2 regions of the Devosia sp. MC1541 genome follow, and region 2 is predicted to be linked to the other one. Evidence: predicted binding sites of a transcription regulator. Region 2 holds the regulator's gene; the other holds the start of a gene.

Region 1 (9,050 bases), on a different contig from region 2:
CGCACCGGCCGGGCACTTCTGTGGCCGATGCGCGTCTTGTCTTTAGCGCTTGTATTGGGCGCTTAGCCGAAAAAGCCGAGCTGACGATCAACCTCGGACAGGGGCTGGGTCTCAGCGATAATCTGTCGCGCCTTGCGGGAGTCTCGATCCATCGCCGTGATCAGCTCATCGAGGCCTGAAAAGACTTCCTGGCCGCGAATGTGACCCACCAGCGCAACCTCCAAGGTCTGCCCATAAATGTCTTCGTTGAAATCGAAGAGATGGGTTTCAAATGGAGGGAGCTGATTGTTGAACATCGGCTTGCCGAAGGCAGCGACGCCATCGAACAGACGATCGCCCAGGCGCGCGCGAACGGCATAAACGCCCTGTGCAAGCTGGAAGCCTGTCGGCGTCATGGTGTTGGCAGTTGGGTAGCCGAGTTCGCGGCCACGCTGATCGCCCTGCACCACGCAGCCTTCAAAGAACCAATGATAGCCCAGAAGACGGTTGGCGGCCGTGACAGCACCTTCGGAGAGAGCTGCGCGAATACGCGAGGACGAGATGGGCTCATCGCCCTCATCCATCAGATCAAGCTGTTCGACGGCAAAGCCAAGGCGCGCACCGGCGGCAGCCAGGAAGGCTGGCGTGCCCCGACGCTGGCGACCGAAGTGGAAATCCGCACCGACGATAACGCCTTTTACACCGAGCTGCTCGACCAGAATGGTCGACACAAAGTCTTCGGCCTCAATCTGGGAAAACGGCTTATCGAAGGGCAGAATGACAATGCCATCCAAGCCCAAGGCTTGCGCCAGACGCGCTTTCGCCTCGCCATTGGTGAGGCGGAACAGATAAGGCAAGGGTGCAAAAACGTCGCGCGGATGCGGCTCGAAGGTGAGCAAAAAGGCAGGAACGCCCGCCTCTGCCGCCCGCTCGCGCAATTTGGCGATGATGGTTTGGTGGCCGCGATGCAGGCCATCAAAATTGCCAATGGCGAAGTAAGCGCCGCGCGCCGCCTCGGGGAAACCACTTAAGCTGGAAAGACGGGTAAAGCTCACCGGATCACCAGGTCAATCGAGGAAGATAACCAGCGGTGCGGGCACGGCTTGGCTCCAGGAGATCGGCAATGGCCTGTGGATCAGGATTGCCGAATGCGTCGAGCTCAGCGGCGTGGATCGAGCCGGTGATGAACAGCAGGTCAATGCCGAACTGGGCCGCACCCGTCGCGTCGGTACGCACGCTATCGCCAATAGCGATGACACGAGACTTATCAAGCGCAGCGCCATTGGCCTTTTCGGCCAAGCGCAAAGCTTCGTCATAGATCGGGGCGTAGGGCTTACCAGCCATGTAGACCATGCCGCCCATGGCCGAATAGAGGTCGCCCAAAGCGCCGCCGCAATAGATGATCTTTTCGCCGTGCTCGACGACACGATCAGGGTTGGCGACGATCATTGGAAGCTTACGCGCTAACCAGCCCTGTGCGCGTTCGCGGTACATTTCTGGGGTATCATCATCATCATCGAGATCGGTGACGATAACGACATCTGCCGCAGCGGTGTCGGTGCGGGTAAGGTCGAAACCTTCATAGAGCGCATCATCCTTGGCTTCGGGACCAACGTGATGGATGTTTTTGCCCTTGTACTTGGCAATCATCGAGCGGGTTGCGTCGCCTGAGGAGACGATGTCGTCATAGGCATCACGCGGAACGCCGAGTTCGTCCAGCATTTCAATGATGGGCGCAGAAGGGCGCGGCGCATTGGTGATGAGCACGACACGGCCCCCACCCTTGCGGAAATTGACCAAGGCCTCAACGGCCTCGGGGAAGGCATGAATGCCGTTATGAATGACGCCCCAAACATCGCTCAGAACCGCATCATAGCGACTCGAAATCTCGGAAAAACCGGTAATATTGGGCAGGGACGAGGTCATAATTTGCCTTGATCGTGGCGACGGTGTTGAGCCCTATGTGGCACTTTCTTCGCCAGGATCAAGCAAAAACTCGGAGAAGATCACACGGCTCGGCTGGCACGTCCTGCCGACAGAGTGAGATCGGAGCGAATTGGCCCAGCCTTGGCCAGATGATCGCCCTGCACCAAGACAATATCATTGTCCAAGAGTTCGACGATCTGACGCTCGTTCACCACCCCTGTTGCCACCAGCATGATCTCGTGACGGGCCAGATAAGCCGCGACGTCGTTGAGGTGGAAATCGGTGTAGGTCTGTGGGTTCTCGATGAACTGGGAGGCATCGATGCGCACGGAGCTCACCCCCATGTCGGCCATGGCCGCCACATCAACGCGTAGGGAGCGCAGGTTGGCGACACTATAGGTCACGCCCTTGCGGGCAAACGCCGCCACAAAGCCACGTTCGCGGGCATCGAGATCGAACCAATCCGCCTCTGTGAAGAGGAAGGTGATCGCCTCGGCCACTTCGCGGTGACCTTCGAGGGTTACAAGCAATTGCTCGGCTGAGGTGTCATCGAGCGAAGCACGGGACAGTGGGACGTTGATTTTGGCGAGAGGACCGCCATTGCGCGAACGGCGTGCAATGGTGAGGGCTTCGACAAGGCCAGCATACTCAACCTGACGCAGGACATCGTCACCCTTGCGACGCGGCATGAAATCAGCAGGAACCGCGATCGCATCCTTTTCCATCACCAAGCGCGGAGTGAGGTCAAACAGAGCAGCGCGGCGCTGCGGCAAACGCAGAACTGGCTGGATGTGATGAACCAAACGGTTCTCCTTGAGCGCCGTGCGCACGAGGTCCGCAGGAATGATCGGTTCAGATTCTTTGATCGCGGGAGCGGGCGGCGGGGTGCCGATGGTGTCGTAAGCGGGCATGGGCTGCGCCTTGGCGACGCGCTCTTCCATGTCGGAAACAGCCTCGGCGACCTGACGGATGACGGTCCCTAAAACTGATATATCAGCCTCGACGGTATCGAGGCGCTGACCGGGGTTTAAATCGGTCAAGGTATTGATTCGCTGCCCCAGTACGGCACCAGCTTGCGCGTCGGTCGACAGCAGGCGCGACAATTCTTGAATAGCGCGCTCAAGGCGGCGTTCGGTGCGGACGCGAAGGGAGCGCTCAACAGCAAGCAGGCAGACGCAAGCGAAGACAATCGCAGCGATAATGGCATTGGCCGGTGTGAAGGTCAGAGCGAAATATGCCAGACCGCCGACGCAGGCCGAGGCGAGTGCGATAAAAATATAAATCAGTGCTTGCACGAGTGCCCCGTTAACCTTCGGTCGCCGCTGTTAGGATTCGACAACAGAGTCTTAACATCCCATCAGCGACGGCAAAAGCACGACGCTATGCCACACCAACGGAATCTTTACCCTAATCAGGAACAATCAGCGGCAACAAAAACGATCCGGCTGCGGACGAAAACGGGTTTCGAGCGTAATGACAAGCATGACCACGGGTTGCGACCACGCACTGTGCGGCCGGCTTTTGCTGATCGACCGCGACGCGGAAGGCGCAAGTCGCTTAGGGAGCGCGTTGAGAACCGCCCTATTGGTGAGCCCCAAAGTCAGCGTGGTCGATTGCGGGAAAGCAGCCAACGACCTGCTTCGCCAAATGTCGTTCGACATTATCCTCGCCGATCTTGCGAGCCTTACAGACCTTACAGCTAGTGCCGAGGACGCCATGGCGCGCCTTGTCCGCCTTGCAGAAGGGGCCTTGATCGTTGCGCTTGCCGACAGCGGTTCGGTGAGCGGGGCACTAGCCGCCATGCGTGCCGGCGCTCACGATTATGTTTCCAAACCGACTAATGGGGAAACTCTGGCGGCGCGCATTGGCGAATTGGCCCAGCGTCATGGTCGCCCCAAGGCGCTTGGCATGGAAACCAGCGTCGAGAGCGGGGTCGCCGACTACGGTGGATTTGTCGGCGTCTCAAGCGCCATGCAGTATCTTTACGAGCAGATCGGGCGCGTGGCGACGTCGTCAGCACCCGTGTTCATCACGGGCGAAAGCGGCACCGGCAAAGACGTCTGCGCCGAGGCGCTGCACCAGAAAGGGCCGCGGAGCGGCAAGCCGATTGTGGCGATCAACTGCGCCGCTATTCCGCGCGATTTGATGGAGAGCGAGCTTTTCGGCGTCGTTCGGGGTGCCTTTACGGGGGCGCATGAAGATCGCAAGGGGGCAGCAGAACTCGCCGATGGCGGCACGCTGTTCCTCGACGAAATCGGCGAAATGGACCTTTCGCTCCAAGCCAAGCTTTTGCGCTTCCTGCAGACCGGCGTGATTTCGCGTGTTGGCGAAACGGCCACACGTAAGGTCGATGTGCGCGTGGTTTGCGCCACCAATCGCAATCCGATGCAGATGATTGCCGAGCGCAAGTTCCGCGAAGATCTCTTCTATCGCCTCCACGTTCTGCCTATCCATTTGCCGCCCCTGCGTCAGCGCCCGAGCGACATCATGGTTTTGGCTCGGCATTTCCTCGCGCGTTATGCGCGGGAAGAGAACAAGGTTTTTGGTGGTTTCACCCTCGATGCCGCCCAGCAACTGGCCGGTGGAGACTGGCCGGGCAATGTGCGCCAGCTTCAAAACATGATCCGCCGGATCGTGGTGATGTTCGATGGTGGCGACATTACCGGACGAATGCTCGCGACAGCCGATATTGAAGCGCGCGCGGTATCACCGTCTGCAGTGGAATCGCCGCGCGCCGATGGTCGCCGCACGGTGCAGCCCATGTGGCAGCAAGAGCAGCGCATTATCGAAGACGCAGTGGCCATATTTGGCGGCAATATCTCGCTAGCGGCAGCAGCACTCGAGATCAGCCCGTCAACGATCTACCGCAAGCGTCAGAACTGGGCGGAAATGGCAGCTGCGGGCTAACGCCCCTGCCCTTTCGCGATCACCACAAAACAAAAGGCCCCCGACAAAATCGGGGGCCTTTGTTATTTCGAATGTTGGTTTGGCTTAGAGGCCGAACGCGACGACCGATACGAGGCCGAGTACAACAGCAGACAGTGGAGCCATGACGGTGCGCTCTGCCTTGCTCTTGGAATTGAGCTGGGTCAGCATGAAGTAAAGAACAACTGCTGCAAAACCCCACATCGCCACAACTAGGCCTGTGTCAGGAACATAGGTGCTGTGGATCTCTTCGCTGAAAACACCAACGGTGGTGAGTGCGGCGTAGCTCACAGCTGCCGCGACAACGATGGCGATGAGGCTGAGAATACGCTGACCACCTTCGAGGCGCTTGTTCTGGCCGCCGAATACGTACTGGCCAAGTGGTGCGCCGAGGATGAGTGCGAGCTGGAAGAGGGAGAAAACGGCCAGGATGACCGTGAGGGTAACTGCTGAAGGTGCGCTGTGCATTTTCTTAAGGAGTACTAGCTTCTTTCGCGCGACGCCGGTCGAGGCCGAGCCAACGTTCGCGCAGGATTACGGCAATGCCGGAGGCGACGATGATGATCGCACCGATGATCATGGTGATCGTCGGTACATCTGAAAAGAGTAGATAACCGATAATAATCGTCAGGAGGAGTGAGACATATTCGAACGGTGCAATAACCGACATGTCTGCGTAACGGTAGCAGGATGTCAGGAGGAGCTGCCCTAACCCACCAAAAAATCCTGCACCAATCAGAAGTGCCGCCAACTCAGGCGTTGGCATGACCCAGCCAAAGGGCAAGGTGACGAGGCTCAGGACGCTCGCGCTGACAAAGAAATAGGTCACGATGGTTTCAGTGCGCTCGGTTTGAACGAGTTTTCGCACCTGCAACATGGCAAAAGCGGAAAGAATAGCCGCCCCCAAGGCCGCTAACGCGCCGATTGTCTCTGCAGAATCAGCGCCGGACTGGCCGCTGAAGATGGTCAGGCGTGGCCACAGAATGATCACCACCCCAACGAGACCGATAATCACCGTCGTCCAGCGGAAGGTATAGACGCGCTCGTGCAGCAGAATGGCTGAGAGGATGACAATAACCAGCGGGGAGGCATAGCCGATAGCGGTAGCCTCTGGCAGGGGCAGCCGGGTCAGCGCGAAAAAGCCAAGCGCCATCGAACACACGCCGATGAGCCCGCGCAACACATGCCCAAAGGGGCGCGATGTTTTGAAAGCAGTGGAGAGCCGGCCCCGCAGCGCAAGAAACGCGAGGACCGGCACGAGTGCGAAAAAGCTACGGAAGAACACCATTTCCCCGGCGGGGATGGTGTCAGCGGCTTTCAACATGGTCGCCATGACCACGAAGCAGCATACGGACAGGATTTTAAGGAAAATGCCTCGGAGAGGTCCGGCCACGCCGCCTAGTTCGGCGGTGCTGGAATTTCGAGGCGAGAGATCCACATTATCTCCTGTCGGCGGGCTTACTTGCCAGCCGCTTCCAGCTTTTCCTTAGCAATACGGGCAGTTGCGAAAGCCTTGTGCTCAGGACCGACGGCAGAGCCAGTCTTGAGGGCCTTGCCTTCCGCATCCTGGACTTCCCAGTGCCAGTTGGTGTTTGCGCCAACGCCGCCGACGCGGCGCAGTTTGATCTGAAGTGTCGATTGTTCGCTCATATGCGTCTTATGGCCTTGAATGATTGGAAGGGAAAGAGGGGGAGTTGGGCATTTCCATGATCTGGTGCCACGAAATGCGGATTTGCCTGTGCCAGTAGCCGTATCCTAGCCCCCTGTCACCTGAATAGAGATGCGATCGCCGCCAAAGGTGATCAAATCGCGCAGCTCAGCGTAATCACCCTCGGCATAGGGGTAGTACCAGGCTAAATCGTCGCCATCGGCGGTGAGGGTCTTTATATTGTAGTAATGCGCTTCACCGAGCCCATCCTCCTGCCGCTTGGTATCAGACGCCTCCAAGATCGAGGGGTGAACATCCTCAATGGGGAAGTAGTAGCGCGTCTCACGCCCGGGCTGTTCGAGCTTTAGCGCTTTGGAAGTGCTCGCGATTTCGTCGCCGTCAAAAAAGATATGAACGCGAATTGAGACGGGGCTTATGGTCCGGCCCGGTGTGTTGAGTGTGGACATGGGGCTATCCTTATTTTCCACGTTTGTCATGACGCTCTAACGCACGAGAAAAAACTTAGGTTCACGTCCCTTGACTCCACTTGGAGGGCGTTCCTATATCCAGTGCAGCACTGTTAGCACTCAGATGTATCGAGTGCTAACAGTGCGCAAAATTGCATTCAGAAATGATGCCAAGAGGATATTACCATGGGCTTTCGTCCCCTGCATGACCGCGTAGTCGTCCGTCGCGTTGACAGTGAAGAAAAGACCAAGGGCGGGATCATCATTCCAGATACCGCCAAGGAAAAGCCGTCTGAAGGTATCGTCGTTGCTGTGGGCCCAGGTGCTCGCGACGACGCTGGCAAGACCGTTGCCCTCGACGTAAAGGCAGGCGATCGCGTGCTTTTCGGCAAGTGGAGCGGCACCGAAGTTAAGGTCGACGGCGAAGACCTGATCATCATGAAGGAAAGCGACATCATGGGCGTGATCGAGGCTTAATTGCCTCTCCGCTTTTGACTGTCTCTCCCATTAATTAGAATTCTTAAGGAGCCACACCATGGCCGCTAAAGAAGTAAAGTTCTCCGCCGAAGCTCGCGAAAAGATGCTCCGTGGCGTCAACATTCTCGCCAACGCTGTTAAGGTCACTCTCGGTCCAAAGGGCCGTAACGTTGTGATCGAAAAGTCCTTCGGCGCTCCACGCATCACCAAGGACGGTGTGTCGGTTGCTAAGGAAATCGAACTTGAAGACAAGTTCGAAAACCTCGGCGCACAGCTGCTGCGTTCGGTCGCTTCCAAGACCAATGACGTTGCTGGCGACGGCACCACCACTGCAACCGTTCTCGGCCAGGCAATTGTTGTCGAAGGCGTGAAGGCTGTTGCTGCTGGCTTCAACCCAATGGATCTCAAGCGCGGTATCGACATGGCAGTTGCCGAAGTCGTCGCTTCGCTCAAGGCATCGTCCAAGAAGATCACTTCCTCTTCGGAAGTTGCTCAGGTCGGCACCATCTCGGCTAACGGTGAATCGTCCATCGGCGACATGATCGCTGAAGCGATGCAGAAGGTTGGTAACGAAGGCGTTATCACCGTCGAAGAAGCCAAGACCGCTGAAACCGAACTTGATGTCGTTGAAGGCATGCAGTTCGACCGTGGGTACCTCTCGCCATACTTCGTGACCAACGCAGAAAAGATGACTGCGGTTCTCGAAGATCCAGTGATCCTCCTGCACGAAAAGAAGCTCTCGAACCTGCAGGCTATCCTGCCGATCCTCGAAAGCGTTGTTCAGTCCCAGCGTCCACTGCTTATCATTGCAGAAGACATCGAAGGCGAAGCACTCGCGACCCTCGTTGTGAATCGTCTGCGTGGCGGCCTCAAGGTTGCAGCTGTTAAGGCTCCAGGCTTCGGCGATCGTCGTAAGGCAATGCTCGAAGACATCGCGATCCTGACCGGCGGTCAGGTCATCTCGGAAGACCTCGGCATCAAGCTCGAAAACGTGACCATCGACATGCTCGGCACTGCCAAGCGCGTTGAAATCACCAAGGAAAACACCACCATCGTTGATGGTGCTGGTACCCAGGAAGACATCCAGGGTCGCGTTGGCCAGATCAAGGCGCAGATCGAAGAAACCACTTCGGACTACGACCGTGAAAAGCTGCAGGAACGTCTTGCTAAGCTTGCTGGTGGCGTTGCTGTCATCCGCGTTGGCGGCTCGACCGAAGTTGAAGTTAAGGAACGCAAGGACCGCGTTGACGACGCTCTGAACGCAACCCGCGCTGCGGTTGAAGAAGGCATCGTACCAGGCGGCGGCGTTGCTCTGCTGCGCGCTTCGAACTCGATCACCGTTAAGGGTGCGAACGCTGACCAGGAAGCTGGTATCGCTATCGTTCGTCGCGCTCTTCAGGCTCCAGTTCGCACCATTGCGAACAATGCTGGCGCTGAAGGTTCGGTCGTTGTTGCTCGTATCCTCGAAAACAACGCAGTATCGTTCGGCTACAACGCTGCGACCGACGAATACGGCGATCTGGTTGCCCTCGGCGTTATCGACCCAGTTAAGGTCGTTCGCACCGCGCTTCAGGACGCAGCTTCGGTTGCATCGCTCCTGATCACCACCGAGGCTATCATCGTTGAAG
Region 2 (9,050 bases):
GTGCACCAGTTCATGGCCGCGCGATTGCGCCTCCAACATCATAGCAAAGGTGCTGTCACCCTTGGGATTGATGGTTGAGACGTGATCCATTTGGACGGCGACTTTGAGGGACATGAGCAAATCTCGCACTAGAAAGCGTTGATGAGATGAACCGGCAAACGGCCGGGTGCAAGGAAAATTACGTCAAAGCGGCAATCTCGGCCTGCTTCGTGTGGGTGGCGCATGAGCCAAAATTCTGCGGCCCGCGTGATGCGTTCGCGGTTAACCGCTTCGCTGGCCTCAAGATAATCCGAGAACTTTGCCCGCGCTTTGACCTCGATGAAGACCAAGGTTTTGGACTTTTCGGCAACAATGTCGATCTCGCCTACAGGGGTTTTGTAGCGGCGATTGCGAATGCGATAGAATTTGAGACCCAAATACAGCGCCGCCAGCGCCTCACTGCGCTGGCCAAATTTTTCGGCCAGAATGCTCTTATTCCGACTGCGCCTTGATCGCGAGGGCAGCATCGTAAACCTCCTTGCGCTTCAAATTGAAACGCGCGGCGATGTCATCGACGGCGGCACGCAGGGGCGCATCGGCCATGGCTTGGGTCAGTGCTGCCTGCCAATCTTCTGCCGCTGGGGCGGTTGGCTCGCTCGCACCGGAAACGACAATAACAGCTTCGCCCTTGGTGTCATCTTCAGCGAACTGTTGAGCCAACTCCGAAAGAGGCCCGCGAAACGTGCGCTCGAAGCGCTTGGTCAATTCCAGAGAGACCGAAGCCTGTCGGTCGCCAAACACTTCCGCCATGGAGGCGAGCGTGTCTGCGATGCGGCGGGGGCTTTCGTAAAACACCAAGGTTTCACGTGAATCCTTCAGACGACCGAGCGCATTGGCACGCGCACCGGCCTTGGGTGGCAGGAAGCCATGGAAGGCAAAAGCATCGGTTGGCAGGCCTGCCACCACCAAAGCCGAAAGCAACGCCGAGGCTCCGGGAATGGGGAAGACCGGCAGGTTCTGTTCAGCCAAGACGCGGATGAGCGGAAAGCCCGGATCGGAGAGCAGGGGGGTGCCCGCATCAGAAATGAGTGCAATCACTGCGCCAGCGCTAATGCGGTTGGCGATATCTTCTGCCTTCTCGCGCTCATTGTGCTCGTGAAAGGCGACGCGGCGGGCGCGGATACCAAAATGATCAAGCAGCTTTGCCGAGGTGCGGGTGTCCTCGCAGAGGATCGCGTCGGCAGCAGCCAAAGTTTCAAGCGCACGAATGGTGATATCGCGAAGATTGCCAATGGGTGTCGCAACGACATAAAGCCCAGGCAACAAGAGCGGCGCGTCAAAGCTACTGCCGGCAATAAAGAAATTCTTGCTGGTCTCACTCATGACAGCGCCTTTTATGAATAGTCAAAACTTGGAGCAGGTGAGGGCGCCGGGCGCCATCACCCAAAAAGGTTTTACGCTGCGAGATCGGCGACAACCGCGTCGAGAACAGGAAAACCCTTCTCCGTGACGCGCAGATTGCCGTTGGGGAGCGTTTCGAGGAAGCCATAGCCCTTCAAAACCTCGATCTGCCTTTCCGCCAGACCACGGCCGGAAATAGCCATGAAGCGCGATGGGGAAATGCCTTCCTTAAGACGCAGCCCCATGACGAGATATTCGTCGCCCTGTTCTTCCCAGCTCAGCACATCATTGGTGACCATGCCGTGGCCGTGTTTTTCCGTCAGGTCGAGCCACTGCCATGGCATTTTCTCGCAGGCTGTCGCGTAGCGCTGATGATTGACCATGAGGCGACCATGTGCGCCCGGACCAATGCCAGCATATTCGCCATAACGCCAATAGAGCATGTTATGGCGGCTTTCCTGACCGGGCACAGCATGGTTGGAAATCTCATAGGCGGGCATGCCAGCAGCCGACGTCAGCTCCTGCGTCATCTCATAAAAATCCGCGCCGAGATCTTCGTTCGGCATGATGAGCTTACCGGCATTATAGAGATCGTAGTAGCGCGTACCCTGCTCAATGGTGAGCTGGTAAAGGCTCAAGTGACCATCGGCCAGCCAGATGGCTTCCTTGAGCTCATCTTCCCAATCTTCAAGCGTCTGCTTGGGACGCGCGTAGATCAGATCAAAACTCGATCGATCAAAGATCGACTGCGCGATACGCACGGCAGCAATGGCTTCTTCGACAGAGTGGCGACGGCCCAATTCGGCCAGCGGACCAGGGCGCAGCGACTGCACACCGAGCGACACGCGATTAACGCCAGCCATGCGGAAGCCGCGGAAGCGATCCACCTCAACACTGGTTGGGTTGGCCTCCAGGGTGATTTCGGCATTGCTGTCGATTTGCCACTCATTGGAGATGGCATCCAAAATCGTGCCAACGGCCTTTGGCGACATCAGCGAAGGCGTGCCACCGCCAAAGAAAATCGACTGCACTAGACGGCCGGGCGTGAGCGAACCCATATGGGCGATCTCACGCTTATAGCCTTCAACGAAGGCATCTTCGTCAAACGGGCCGCGATGCACATGCGAGTTGAAATCGCAGTAGGGGCATTTGGAGGCACAGAAAGGCCAGTGCACATAAATGCCGAAGAGATCATTCCCGTTCATGGTCGAACGCCTCGCATAATGCACCGATCCGCCCCGCCCATCGGGGACAGAAGAATTGTTACTGCCCAGACATTGGTCTGACTAGGCATGCTCTATCTGGTTCTCAACGAATTGGGCAAAGGCCCGCGCACGATGGGAAAGACCAGTTTGACCGGGCGACCAAGAATGCTTCACCTCAGGCGCCATTTCACCAAAAGTGATGTCATGGCCATCAGGCATGAACATCGGGTCATAGCCATGACCGACATCGCCGCGTGGCGGCCAGATCAGCGTCCCTTCGCACTTGCCAACAAAAAGCATATCGCGGCCATCGGGATGGGCAAGGCAAAGCGTGGCATTAAACGAGCCGCGACGCTGGCCGGGAGAGCCTGCGCCTGCGGCCTGCAAGGCATCTTCCACGCGCTTCATGGCGCGATTGAAGTCGCGCGGCACACCAGCCCAATCGGCGGTGTAAACACCCGGATCGCCATTGAGCGCGTCGACGCAAAGGCCGCTGTCGTCGGACAGAGCCAACATATTGGCGCCCGTCGCCGCAGCATGAGCCTTGGTGCGCGCGTTTTCGGCAAAGGTGGTGCCGGTTTCTTCTGGCTCCGGCAGGCCCAAATCGCCCGCCGACACCAGAACCAAACCAAAGGGCTCAAACAATTCGCGGAATTCTTTGAGCTTGCCCGCGTTATGGGTCGCGATGCAAAGACGATCACCGGGGCGAAGACGAGGGATGGTCATTTCTTTGTACCTTCGAGTGCGCGGACGATGTCATTCCATACGCGAGAATTGTGAGCGGAAAAATGGCGTTCGCCATTGGGCCGCGCCGCCTGCTCAGGGCGAGCAGGACGGTCAGCAAGACGAAACGGTAGCTTCTTCCGCAACCAGTGCATTATTGACCCAGAACTGCGCGCTGCTGCGCGGAAAGTTCGGTAATGCCCTTTTCGGCCAGACCCATAAGGGCTTCCAGCTCCGAGCGGTCGAACGGAGCGCCTTCAGCAGTGCCCTGAATTTCGACAAACTTGCCCGAACCGGTCATGACGAAGTTGGCATCCGTTTCCGCTTCGACGTCTTCGAGATAGTCGAGATCGAGAACCGGGGTGCCGCGATAAATGCCGCAAGAAACCGCTGCGATACTGTCCTTGAGAACCTTGCCCTTGGTCAGCTTGCGCTCTTCCATCCAGGCGATGGCATCAACCAGTGCCACATAAGCGCCCGAGATGGCTGCGGTACGGGTGCCGCCATCGGCTTCAAGCACGTCACAATCGAGAGTGATCTGAGCTTCGCCGAGCGCTGCCAAATCTACAACAGCGCGGAGCGAGCGACCGATGAGACGCTGAATTTCTTGGGTGCGGCCTGTCTGCTTGCCGGCTGTGGCTTCACGACGATTGCGCGAACCGGTGGCGCGGGGCAGCATGCCGTATTCAGCTGTGACCCAGCCCTGACCCTTGCCACGCAGCCAACCCGGAACGCTGGTTTCAACCGAAGCAGTGCACAAAACTTTGGTGTTGCCGAAGGTTACAAGGCACGAGCCTTCTGCTTTCATGGAGACCTTACGTTCAAAGGTCACCGTACGCATATCTGAAGGCTGTCGACCGGAGGGGCGCATATTTTGTCCGCTAGAAAATGGTGTTAACCGCCTCTTAACCTCCAACGGCCCCACTCACAAGCTGCGGCAGCTTGGCGCTTGGGGAGGAAGAGCTTAAATGAGAGTACAGGGTTAAAGCGAAAGATTTAGCATAAAAGCCATGACCAGACCGGCAGAAGACTTCCTTAGCGTGCTCAACACGCGCTCCCAGGAGATTTTTCGGACCCTCGTCGAGCGCTATCTCGACACCGGTGTGCCCGTGGGATCGCGTGATCTTAGCCGACTTTTGCAGGTGGAGCTTTCCCCCGCTTCTGTCAGAAATGTGATGGCAGACCTTGAAGACCTAGGTCTTATTGCGGCGCCACACACCTCCGCTGGCCGTGCGCCGACCCAGCAAGGCCTGCGCTTTTTCGTCGACTCCATGCTTGAAGTGGGCGCGGTGGATGAGGATGAGCGCGGCCGGATAGCCCGTCAGATGGAACACACGGCCGGGCGCGGGCAGGTCGAGGACATGCTGACGGAAGCCTCCTCCCTCCTCTCCGGCCTTAGCCACGGCGCTGGCGTAGTTATTGCCACCAAGGCCGATATGGTGCTGAGGCATATCGAATTTGTGCGCCTCGATAATTCACGGGCCATGGCCATCATGGTTGGCGAAGATGGGCAGGTGGAAAACCGCATCCTCGATCTTCCACCCGGCTACGCCGCGAGCTCCTTGCAGCAGGCGGGCAATTACCTCTCCAATTACATTGTCGGGCGCACTTTGGCGGAAGCCAAAAAACTGCTCAATGAGCGACGCGATGAACAACGCGCCGAATTGGACGAGCTCACCCAAAAACTCGTCGACGCTGGCATTGCGACCCTGTCCACCCCTGCGTCGGGCAATGCTCCCACGGTGATCGTTCGCGGCCGCGCCAATCTCATCAATGACACCATGGCCAGCGACGAGTTGGCACGGATGCGGCAGTTGTTCGATGAGCTGGAAAGCAAGGATGGATTGCTCGATCTCTTGGGCGATGCGGAGCGCGGGCAGGGTGTCCGTATTTTCATCGGCTCAGAGAATAAGCTCTTCTCCCTCTCCGGCTCTTCGGTGATTCTCTCGCCCTATAAGGATGCCAATGATCGGATCGTTGGCGTCTTAGGCGTTATCGGGCCAACGCGATTGAACTATGCACGCATTGTCCCCGTTGTGGACTACACGGCTAACGTCATTTCCGCGATGATTGCGCGTAAGCGCGCAGCACGGTGAGTGAGAGCTTGAATTACCGTCTCGCTTGACCGATATGCGGGACAGAAAGTTTTAACGAACGGAAGAAGACACAATGAGCGACGAAAACGCCGCCCAGGGCGAAAATCCGGAAGTCGAGATCCCGACCACCGAAACCGCTCCAGAAGTCGATCCCGTTGAGGCATTGCAGGCGGAAAACGCCGACCTCAAGGACCGCGTTCTGCGTACCATTGCGGAAATGGAAAACCTGCGTAAGCGCACGGAGCGCGAAGTCGCTGACACCCGCACCTACGCCATCGCTGGATTTGCTCGCGATATGCTGAGCGCCACCGACGCGCTGTCGCGCGCGCTGCTGGTCATCCCAGCCGATGTCCGTGAGAGCGCTGAAGGTTCACTCAAGAGCCTGATCGAAGGCATTGAGCTGGCTGAACGCGAAACCAACCGTCTTCTTGCCAAGCATGGCGTCAAGCCGATTGAAGCCGCTGGCCAGAAGTTCGATCCGCATAAGCACCAGGCGATGTTCGAAGTGCCGAACCCGGCCGTTCCAGAAGGCACGATTGTGCAGGTCGTTCAGGAAGGCTTTGCCATTGGCGAGCGCGTTCTGCGCCCAGCCATGGTTGGTGTTGCCAAGGGCGGTCCAGCGGCTGAAGCAGGCGACGCGATCGACAAGAACGCTTAAGCGCTCTGCCTTCACACTTGAAAGGGCGCCATCCGGTGCCCTTTTTTATGCCTCAAGCGGACGGAAAATAAATGACACCCGCACTGCGTGAAAAAGCCATCGCGGTGTGTACCGCCAAAATCGCACAAAAGGGGGAGGGCGTTGGCCTCTCGTTTTATGCGTTTTTCGCCAACCGCAATGACACGCCTGATCTGCTGATGGAAATGGCTACGTGGTGGATAAAAACCCACCGCCTTGATCATTTTGTCAAAGCGACCACGATCAAGGCGATGCTCATTGCCGAACGATAATCAGCTTAGTTTCACGTGAATCCTTAGCTGATTAGCTCGGCCGACGTGATCCGCGTCACGCCCGCTTCTTCCAAATCAGCCCAAGCCTTTTCGAGCGAACCGTTGGCATCGATGGCGCGGGTGGCGTCTTCAATGACAAAAGTCTCAAACCCGCCAGCGGCAGAATCAATAGCTGTCCAGGCCACACAAAAATCGGTGGCGAGGCCAACCACGAAGACCCGGCTCAAATTGCGCTCGCCAAGATAGCTGGCGAGGCCAGTGAGCGTCGCGCGATCCGCTTCCTGAAAACCCGAATAGCTATCGATGGCGCGATTAAAGCCTTTGCGGATAATCATTTGCGCGTGTGGGATGTCGAGAGCGCCCGAAATTTCGGCGCCACGCGTGCCCCATATGCAGTGGTCCGGCCACAAGACCTGTGTTCCATAATCCAGATCTACCGTTTCAAACGGCGACTTGCCCACATGCTGGCTGGCAAAGGAAATATGATCGGCAGGGTGCCAGTCTTGGGTCAGCACGACATTGGCAAACTTCTTAGCCAAGGCGTTGACCACTGGAATGATCGCATCGCCATCGGCAACGGCGAGACTGCCACCGGGCAGAAAATCATATTGCACATCGACAACGACCAGAACGTCGTCGGATTTGATTTCAAAGCTCATGCTTTGCCCCTTACCCATTCGGCGCGGATAAGACCGCGCACGGAGTTGCCGAGATAGATTGCATCTGCCGTTTCGAGATCGGCAAGGGTCAGGATGGCTTCTTCCGCCTTCCCGCTCGCCAAAACTTCTGCCCGCAATGTTCCCGGCAACAAGCCGGAGCTGAGAGCAGGGGTCAGCAACCGACCATCCCGCTCAATGAACAGATTTGTAAAAGAGCCCTCGGTCAGCTCGCCGCGCTCATTGGTGAAAACCAATTCATCCAAGCCACGCTCATCATGGGCGCGCTTTTTCGGTTCATCGTAAAAGGCGCGATTGGTGGTTTTGTGCGCGACCCAAACCGACGAGGATTGCAAAACGTCGCTGGCGATATCGAAGCGAAAAAGGCTCGGACTCGGAGGTAGAGCCACCGCTGTCAAATCGAGCCCAGCTACAGAAAGAGTGAGACGAACCCGCATGGGCTGCGTCCAAGCGCTGGCGTTATCGTCGAGAAATTTTTCAATCGCGTCGGCTTCTACCGGCAAGCCAAAATATTCAGCCGAGGCGAGCAGACGCTCAACATGGCGCTGTCGCAGCACGAAGCCTTCTTCCGGGCTCCACTTAAAAGTTTCGATTAGGGTCACCGGCTCGGCCGGGTCAGCCAGAAACTGCAATTTGAGCAAAGCCTCCTGATATTCGTCTTCGGCAACACTGTCGGCGACAATGCCCCCGCCAACGCCGATCTCACCCTTACCCGCTGCGTCAATAACCGCGGTGCGGATGGCAACGTTGAAACCGAAATCGCCATTTGGTGCGATAAAGCCGATAGAGCCCGTGTAAACGCCCCGCGCGCCATCCTCGACCTCATGGATGATTTCCATGGCCCGCAATTTTGGGGCTCCGGTGATTGAGCCACATGGAAAGAGATTTTCGACGGCACCAATAGCGGTCATCTCTGGGAGCAGGCGCGAAACAATGCCCGAAGTCATCGTGTGCAGCGTACGATAGGTCTCCACCGTAAAAAGGTCTGTCACCCGCACCGAGCCGATCTCCGAAATCCGCGCCATGTCATTGCGCAAGAGATCAACGATCATGAGATTTTCAGCGCGGTTTTTCTCGTCGCTCTGCAAGCGAGCGCGATAGGCTGCGTCATCAGCGGCGCGGGGTGAGCGTTTTAATGTCCCCTTCATCGGCCGCGCGCTGAGCGCGCCATCTTTTGCCGAGATGAACAGCTCGGGTGAGGCCGAGAGAATTTTGTGGTCACCGGCATCGATATAGGTGCCAAAGGCGGTGGGCTGGCTTTGCACGAGACTGCGATAGAACCCGAGACTATCGCCAACCAAATCGAACTCAGCCTTGAGGGTGAGGTTGATCTGATAGACGTCGCCCGCCTCGATATAGTTTTTCACCCGGTCGAATGCTGATTTGTAGGTCTGGAAATCGGTTCGAGGGGCCAAACGTGCGGCTGCGCCCACAGGCGCTGCTGATAAAAGCGCATTGACGGAATCTTGTGTAAGATATTTCGGGGCGTCATACACGCCAAACCAGAACAGCGGAGACGCGGAATGCGCGGGCAAAAAGCCTCGCAAACGCTCCTCAAAGCCATAGCCCATTTCATAGGTAAAATAGCCGGCCAGCCAGAAGCCCTGCGCCTGCAGTTCGGCCATCTCCGCCATAACCAATAGCGCCTGATCATAGCTATGGGCGCTCAGCACGCGGTAGGGCGCTGAAAATAAAAGGCTCTTACTGTCTGCGTGAGCGCTGTCCTGCAACAGCACCGTGCCATTTGAAATCATGGCGCCTTCTAAAAGATTTCTCGGCCGTCCGATACTGCTCCCCTTGGCACCGATTTGCGAAAATGGCAAAAGACGACGCGATTTTATATGCCTATTTTCTGGAGAGTTTTATATGGCCAAGAATATCTTAGCCGCCATTGGTGCTGTCGCACTCCTGGCCGCTGCTACCCCTGCAATGGCAGAAACTGTTGAGTTCCAAATCATCAACAACAGCTCCATTGACCTGCATTATTTCTACACCACCCCGTCCAATGAAGACTCTTGGGG

The links. The regulator HrcA, encoded in region 2, represses chaperone genes, less so after heat shock. The targets are predictions, from matches to a motif close to GTTAGCACTCNCNNNNNGNGAGTGCTAAC.
Positions count from the first base shown of each region.
Region 1: groES (co-chaperone GroES) is a predicted target of HrcA. The motif match lies at 7,058-7,086, and genes of this name have one in related genera.

Region 1 covers NZ_JABBDZ010000009.1:28,779-37,828, reverse strand. Annotated here, with positions in the region: gene HKD40_RS11050 (bifunctional riboflavin kinase/FAD synthetase) at 63-1,034, opposite strand; gene HKD40_RS11045 (TIGR01459 family HAD-type hydrolase) at 1,039-1,905, opposite strand; gene HKD40_RS11040 (EAL domain-containing protein) at 1,986-3,200, opposite strand; gene HKD40_RS11035 (sigma-54 dependent transcriptional regulator) at 3,379-4,812, shown strand; gene HKD40_RS11030 (hypothetical protein) at 4,897-5,298, opposite strand; gene HKD40_RS11025 (DMT family transporter) at 5,303-6,268, opposite strand; gene HKD40_RS11020 (hypothetical protein) at 6,289-6,480, opposite strand; gene HKD40_RS11015 (DUF427 domain-containing protein) at 6,586-6,945, opposite strand; gene groES (co-chaperone GroES) at 7,132-7,422, shown strand; gene groL (chaperonin GroEL) at 7,481-9,050, shown strand, end outside.
Region 2 covers NZ_JABBDZ010000002.1:245,687-254,736, forward strand. Annotated here, with positions in the region: gene gshB (glutathione synthase) at 1-114, opposite strand, end outside; gene HKD40_RS03915 (YraN family protein) at 129-506, opposite strand; gene rsmI (16S rRNA (cytidine(1402)-2'-O)-methyltransferase) at 472-1,362, opposite strand; gene hemW (radical SAM family heme chaperone HemW) at 1,434-2,585, opposite strand; gene HKD40_RS03930 (non-canonical purine NTP pyrophosphatase) at 2,667-3,311, opposite strand; gene rph (ribonuclease PH) at 3,463-4,179, opposite strand; gene hrcA (heat-inducible transcriptional repressor HrcA) at 4,319-5,404, shown strand; gene grpE (nucleotide exchange factor GrpE) at 5,478-6,062, shown strand; gene HKD40_RS03950 (DUF6500 family protein) at 6,134-6,352, shown strand; gene pncA (bifunctional nicotinamidase/pyrazinamidase) at 6,376-7,011, opposite strand; gene pabB (aminodeoxychorismate synthase component I) at 7,008-8,783, opposite strand; gene HKD40_RS03965 (hypothetical protein) at 8,896-9,050, shown strand, end outside.